2 linked regions of the Mariniflexile sp. TRM1-10 genome follow. Each later gene encodes a partner of the first gene's protein in a complex. Links are inferred from orthologs where the notes say so. Each region holds a gene or a part of one and is shown on either strand. Other genes may lie near its edges.

The links.
Region 2: the proteins of uvrB (region 1) and CJ739_RS16305 are in contact, whole or in part, in a crystal structure (PDB 7EGT), measured with the Thermus thermophilus proteins. The link is inferred for Mariniflexile sp. TRM1-10 from one-to-one orthologs. Residues at the interface, in WP_096411307.1 of Thermus thermophilus: Glu23, Leu25, Arg26, Asp27, Gly28, Glu29, Arg30, Phe31, Arg55, Glu326, Asp327, Phe328, Glu379, Ser382, Gln383, His398, Gly400, Arg401; in WP_096412145.1 of Thermus thermophilus: His654, Arg656, Phe657, Gln666, Asp668, Glu669, Lys680, Arg681, Leu682, Ser683, Lys685, Tyr686, Ala687.

What each region holds. Positions count from the first base shown.
Region 1 is NZ_CP022985.1:3,294,740-3,297,975, reverse strand. Bases 249-3,148 are described here. They hold uvrB (excinuclease ABC subunit UvrB), read left to right. Parts: upstream 249-646; coding sequence 647-2,650; downstream 2,651-3,148. Other genes in these bases: CJ739_RS13930 (TerB family tellurite resistance protein), read right to left, coding at 2,886-3,148; CJ739_RS13940 (T9SS type B sorting domain-containing protein), read left to right, coding at 249-310. Outside these bases: more of CJ739_RS13940, read left to right, coding at 1-248; more of CJ739_RS13930, read right to left, coding at 3,149-3,236. UniProt on the Escherichia coli protein: The UvrABC repair system catalyzes the recognition and processing of DNA lesions. A damage recognition complex composed of 2 UvrA and 2 UvrB subunits scans DNA for abnormalities.
Region 2 is NZ_CP022985.1:3,926,660-3,930,010, reverse strand. What follows is about bases 35-3,049. They hold CJ739_RS16305 (ATP-dependent helicase), read right to left. Parts: upstream 2,702-3,049; coding sequence 368-2,701; downstream 35-367. Other genes in these bases: CJ739_RS16300 (hypothetical protein), read right to left, coding at 2,800-3,049; CJ739_RS16310 (L-threonylcarbamoyladenylate synthase), read right to left, coding at 35-358. Outside these bases: more of CJ739_RS16310, read right to left, coding at 1-34; more of CJ739_RS16300, read right to left, coding at 3,050-3,351. UniProt on the Escherichia coli protein: A helicase with DNA-dependent ATPase activity. Unwinds DNA duplexes with 3'-5' polarity. Translocates on single-stranded DNA with 3'-5' polarity. Initiates unwinding more efficiently from a nicked substrate than double-stranded DNA.

The sequences.
Region 1 (3,236 bases):
GGATTTAAACGGTTGCGAAGACGTAACCACCGAAGTTGTAGTCATAGATATTCCTAAATTTTTCACACCAAATAACGATGGTACTTTCGACACTTGGCATATTATAGGCATCGAGCAACTACCAGGAACCATTGTTTATATTTACAACAGATATGGTAAATTATTGAAAACCTTGCCACAAACATCTCATGGATGGGATGGCACGTATAATGGCGAAAATATGCCTTCAGATGATTATTGGTTTGTTGCTAAAGTTATTCAGGATGGGGATCCTTTCGAAGTAAAAGGACACTTTACATTAAAGCGCTAACACATTTATTTTCATTAATTTTACAGAGAAGTTATTTAAACTTTTTGTTTGTAAGCAAAAAATTTAACCCTACGACAGCTGGCTCGTTCACTAAAATAACCCACTGGGTTATTTTTTACGCTCGACCCTGTTTCATAATGAAGCCTTTTTTATGTTGCATAGCATCGCTACGGAATATAAAAAGTCAAAATTAGGGAGCAAAATGTGAATTTTGCAGGTAAAAGAAAAAGTTTAAATTACTTCAGAATGAAATCAGCATAGAAAAAATTTGATATTATTCATATCTACCACTATTGCGAATGATATCTGATAAATAAATGTCAATAAAAATTACAAATGAAATTTAAAATTGAATCGGGATTTAAGCCTACAGGCGATCAACCAGAAGCCATAAAACAATTGGTTTCAGGCATTCGTTCCAACGAAAAATACCAAACCCTACTTGGGGTTACAGGTTCAGGAAAAACCTTTACGGTAGCGAATGTTATTCAAGAAGTGCAAAAACCTACCTTAGTTTTAGCACACAACAAAACGTTGGCAGCTCAATTATACTCCGAGTTCAAACAGTTTTTTCCAAACAATGCGGTGGAATATTTCGTATCGTATTACGATTATTACCAACCAGAAGCTTACATTCCTGTTTCCGGTGTTTTCATTGAAAAGGATTTGTCTATAAACGAAGAAATAGAAAAAATGCGTTTAAGTGCTACTTCTTCGCTACTTTCTGGCCGTCGGGATGTATTGGTGGTGGCTTCGGTGTCATGTATTTACGGTATTGGAAACCCTATCGAATTTCAAAAAAACGTCATCACTTTAGAAAGAGACCAAGTAATTTCCAGAACTAAATTACTGCATCAATTAGTACAAAGTTTGTATTCGCGTACCGAAGGGGAATTCAATCATGGAAACTTTAGAATAAAAGGCGATACCGTAGATATTTTCCCAAGTTATGCCGATGATGCCTTTAGAATTCACTTTTTTGGTGATGAAATTGAAGACATGGAATCGTTCAACATCCAAACGAATCAAGTCATTGAAAAATATGATTTGCTAACTATTTATCCGGCAAACATGTTCGTTACCTCACCCGATGTTTTACAGGGCGCCATAAAGGAAATTCAAGACGATTTGGTAAAACAACATGACTATTTTGTAGAAATTGGCAAACATTTAGAAGCTAAACGTCTTAAAGAACGCACCGAATTCGATTTAGAAATGATTCGTGAATTGGGCTACTGTTCGGGTATTGAAAACTATTCGCGCTATTTAGATGGCCGTTTGCCCGGTACACGCCCCTTCTGTTTACTCGATTATTTTCCAGACGATTATTTAATGGTGGTTGATGAAAGCCATGTAACCATTTCGCAAGTGCACGCCATGTATGGTGGTGATCGAAGTAGAAAAGAAAACTTGGTAGAATATGGCTTTAGATTGCCTGCTGCTATGGACAACAGACCTTTAAAATTTGAAGAGTTTGAAGCTATTCAAAATCAGGTCATTTATGTGAGTGCGACCCCGGCCGATTACGAGTTAAAGAAATCGGATGGTATTTATGTGGAGCAAGTGATTCGGCCAACAGGGTTATTGGATCCTATTATTGAAATACGCCCAAGCTTGAACCAGATTGATGATTTAATTGAAGAAATCCAGCAGCGAGTTGAAAAAGACGAACGCACATTGGTTACCACACTTACCAAACGCATGGCGGAAGAATTGACTAAATACCTTGATAGAATTCAAATTCGTTGTCGCTACATCCATAGTGATGTAGATACTTTGGAGCGTGTAGAAATCATGCAGGATTTACGTAAAGGGTTGTTTGATGTATTGGTGGGTGTCAACTTATTGCGTGAAGGATTGGATCTGCCCGAAGTCTCTTTGGTTGCTATTTTAGATGCCGATAAAGAAGGTTTTTTACGTTCGGCACGTTCACTTACCCAAACCGTTGGTAGAGCCGCTAGGAACCTGAACGGCAAAGCCATTATGTATGCCGATAAAATTACCAACAGCATGCAAAAAACAATTGATGAAACCAATTACAGACGTGAAAAACAAATAGCTTATAATACAAAACACAACCTCAGCCCAAAAGCATTAAATAAGAGTTTAGATAATGCATTAACAAAAAATTCAATTAGTACGTACAGTTATGAATTGGAAGCCTTAAAAGCAGCCGAACCCGAAAGCGCCTATTTAACCAAACCCGAATTAGAAAAGAAAATTCGTGATAAACGCAAACTTATGGAAGAAGCTGCAAAAGCCCTGGACTTTATTGCCGCTGCAAAACTGCGTGATCAGATTAAAGAATACCAAACAAAAATAGAAAAGCTAAAAGCTTAATCTCTTAGCTTTTCTATAACCATAAGTAGGTTAAAAATAAAACACGCAAATTAAAACTTAGCTAAGAACACTTAGAACTCGTTTAAACTTTTTTGATTGAAGCGAAAATTAGTCATTTTATGCTCGGTTGAAGGCTTTTTTGAGTTGCATAGCAGAGCTATGGAAGGAAGAAAAGACAAAAAGCGAGTGTAAAAGGACAATTTTTTAGCCAATTATGAAAATTTTAAACGAGTTCTTAATTATATTGTGTTTTAAAAATATCTATCAACACGTCTGGTGGTACAATTTTATTAGGAAAACTTTCCATTAAATATAATACCTTGGTAATAGACTCATGACTTAAACCCATACGTAAACCAAAGTTATATAACTTGATCACATTTTTAGAATTGTTATCACTACTATTACCATCAATGTTCATTAATAACACCAATCGGTGAAATTGAACAATACGCTCACTATGCGATTTTAAATGAATATAATTAATGGGATGCTCAATCAAATAATCGAAATCTTCTCTCGAAATTTCAAGTTGTTTAGCAACACCAAGCAAAAAGTTATACTCTATATGTTTTATGTCTTTATC
Region 2 (3,351 bases), 630 kb from region 1 along the record:
CTACCGTTTTTTTCTTTTTAAATGGATTTGGCAAACTGTTAGAGCCCGGAAGAATAAATGTGTAAGGTCCCGGAAGTGCGCGTTTTAATATTTTAAAAGTCGCTGTATCGATTTGTTTTACATAATCGCTTAAATGGCTTAAATCATGACAAACAAACGAAAAATTGGCTTTTTCTAGCTTAACGCCTCTTATTTGCGCCACCCGTTCAAGCGCTCTTAAATTATTAATATCACATCCCAAACCATAAACCGTATCGGTTGGATAAATAATCAACCCGCCTCGTTTTAGAACAGCAACCACCCGATCAATTTCTTTTGGATTGGGATTTTCTTCGTATATTCTAATAAACTCAGCCATTGCTTAAAATTACCCTATTATTTCCAACTTAGCAAAACGTAACAATAATTTTTTAATGCCTCCGTGCTGAAATTTAATTTCGGCCTTCACATCGGCACCTGTTCCTTCTATTTTTAAAACTTCACCCGTACCAAAACGCATGTGTTTAACCAGATTACCTACCACTAATTTACTATCGAATAAATTGGTATTGCTATCTGTTGCTGTTACAGGCTTTAAATTTTTAGGTGTGGTAACCTGAAACTTAACAGGTTCTTCTTTCGTTGAACCACCCTTTTTTAACACAGCTTGTTTCGCAGGTTTAAACCTAATTTTATTTGGTTCTACATCACCAAAAATATCGGCGTCCAACATGGGGTTAAAACGATGTTCTTCAATTGGGGTTGTTATTTCTAAATATTGCTCATCAATTTCTTCTATAAAACGACTTGGTTCAGAATCTACTAATTTCCCCCAACGGTAGCGCGACAACGCATAGGTTAAATAGGCTTGTTTTTCGGCACGTGTTAAGGCGACATAAAACAAACGGCGCTCTTCTTCCAATTCACTGCGTGTCCCCATACTCATGGCACTCGGGAATAAATCCTCTTCCAATCCAACTACAAACACATACGGGAACTCCAAACCTTTAGCTAAATGTATGGTCATTAATGCTACGTGGTCACTATCGCCTTTATCAGCATCCAAATCGGTTGCCAAGGCTACATCCTCTAAAAACTCTGCTAAATTACCTGTGGTGTCAGCCAATTCTTTTTGGCCTTCCACAAAGTCTTTCATACCATTTAAAAGTTCCTCAATATTTTCCATTCTGGTAACACCTTCAGGGGTACCATCCTTTTTAAACTCCCTAATCAATCCGCTGGTTCTGGTAACATGTTCTGCCAATTCAAAAACATCGGCAGTTTGATTTAGCACCTGATAGCTTTCAATCATGGTCACAAAATCCTGAAGCTTTCCTTTCGTTCCCGAATTTATTTTTACATCGGTTTTATCGATGTTTTTCATTACCTCAAAAATAGAACGCTTATAGCCGTTGGCTGCTACGACTAACTTATCTATGGTTGTATCACCTATGCCCCGTGGTGGAAAATTAATAACCCGCTTTAAAGCTTCTTCATCGGCAGGATTTATAATCAATCGCAAATATGACAAAACGTCTTTTATTTCCTTTCGTTGATAGAAAGACAAACCACCATAAATTCTATATGGAATATCACGCTTTCTTAAGGCATCTTCTATAGCACGCGATTGGGCATTGGTTCTATATAAAACAGCAAAGTCACTATTTGCTACATGATGTTGGATTTTGTTTTCCCAAATGGTACTTGCCACAAAACGTCCTTCATCACCATCGGTTAACGAGCGATTTACTACAATTTTTTCACCTTCATCATTGGCTGTCCAAACGACCTTGTCTAATTTAGTTTGGTTTTTATCAATGATTGAATTGGCAGCGTTTACAATGTTTTTGGTGGAACGATAATTTTGCTCCAAACGAAACACCTTTACATCATCATAATCCTTCTGGAAATTTAAAATATTGTTGATATTGGCACCACGGAATGCATAAATGCTTTGTGCATCATCACCTACCACACAAATATTCTGAAATTTATCGGACAACGCCCTTACTATTAAATACTGCGAATGGTTAGTATCCTGGTACTCATCAACCAAAATGTATTTAAAGCGGTTTTGGTATTTCATCAAGACCTCTGGAAAACGTGTCAATAACTCGTTGGTTTTCAATAACAAATCATCAAAATCCATTGCGCCAGCTTTAAAACAACGCTCTACATACTCTTTGTAAATATCACCCAAACGTGGGCGTCTTGCCATGGTATCTGCTTCAATTAATTCTGGATTTTGAAAATAGGCCCGTACGGTAATCAAGCTATTTTTATAGGATGAAATTCTAGAACGAACTTGTTTGTATTTATAAATGTCTTTATCAAGATTCATTTCTTTAATAATAGAAGAAATCAATCTATCGGAATCCTGCGTATCGTAAATGGTAAAATTGCTTGGATACCCTAATTTATCGGCTTCAATACGTAAAATTTTAGCAAAAACCGAGTGAAAGGTTCCCATCCATAAATTCTTAGCCTCGCTTGTACCGACAATAGTGGCAATACGCTCTTTCATTTCGCGAGCTGCCTTATTAGTAAAGGTTAATGATAATATATTAAACGGATCGACACCTTCGCTCATTAAATAAGCAATACGGTAGGTAAGTACACGTGTTTTACCTGAACCTGCACCAGCAATTATAATCATTGGCCCGTCTTTTTGTATAGTAGGCTCTAATTGTGCTTCGTTTAACTGACTTAAATATTTCTCCAATTTTCAATTTCATTTTAGACTGTGAAAATAAGTATTGTAAAGCTTTTAATGGCTCCCATTTATTAATAATTATAAACAATTTTATTGAAAAATTGTATTTAGTCATTTTTTGGGCTGCCCGTCATCGCATCCAACAATCCTGCTTTTACATTAAGCCAAATAAAGTTAAAAACTGACTTTGTTTGATCTCTTTCAACGTCTTCTTCCGAGCCAACTCTGAAATTATCCGAAGCCTCTTTGCTGTCTTTTGACACAAAAATATTTAAAATATTAGATATGAGTTTGTTTTTCCTTTTACCATCGTTTCTCAAGGCAATAATATCAAATTCTTGGTATTTGGTTTTTAAATCTATTCGAGAGGTGCTGGCATTCCCACTAATTGTAAAATAGGTTTTTAAAATTTCACCTTCAAAACGCACATGTAAATTAGGTGCCGAAAATTTATTTATATCATTTGTTTGAAATGTGCCTAAATCGGCACTAAATAGAAATGAACCACTTGGGTCGTTGGCATCAAAACTCCAATCTACTTTTAATGGTGAGCTTTTCATGAAGTTTGAATGAATGTTTATAGTAGTTTTTTCTGGAGATTTATAGGTGTTTCCTACATTTTGCAATGTAGCTTCAAAATCAGAAAAGGAAATCCCACC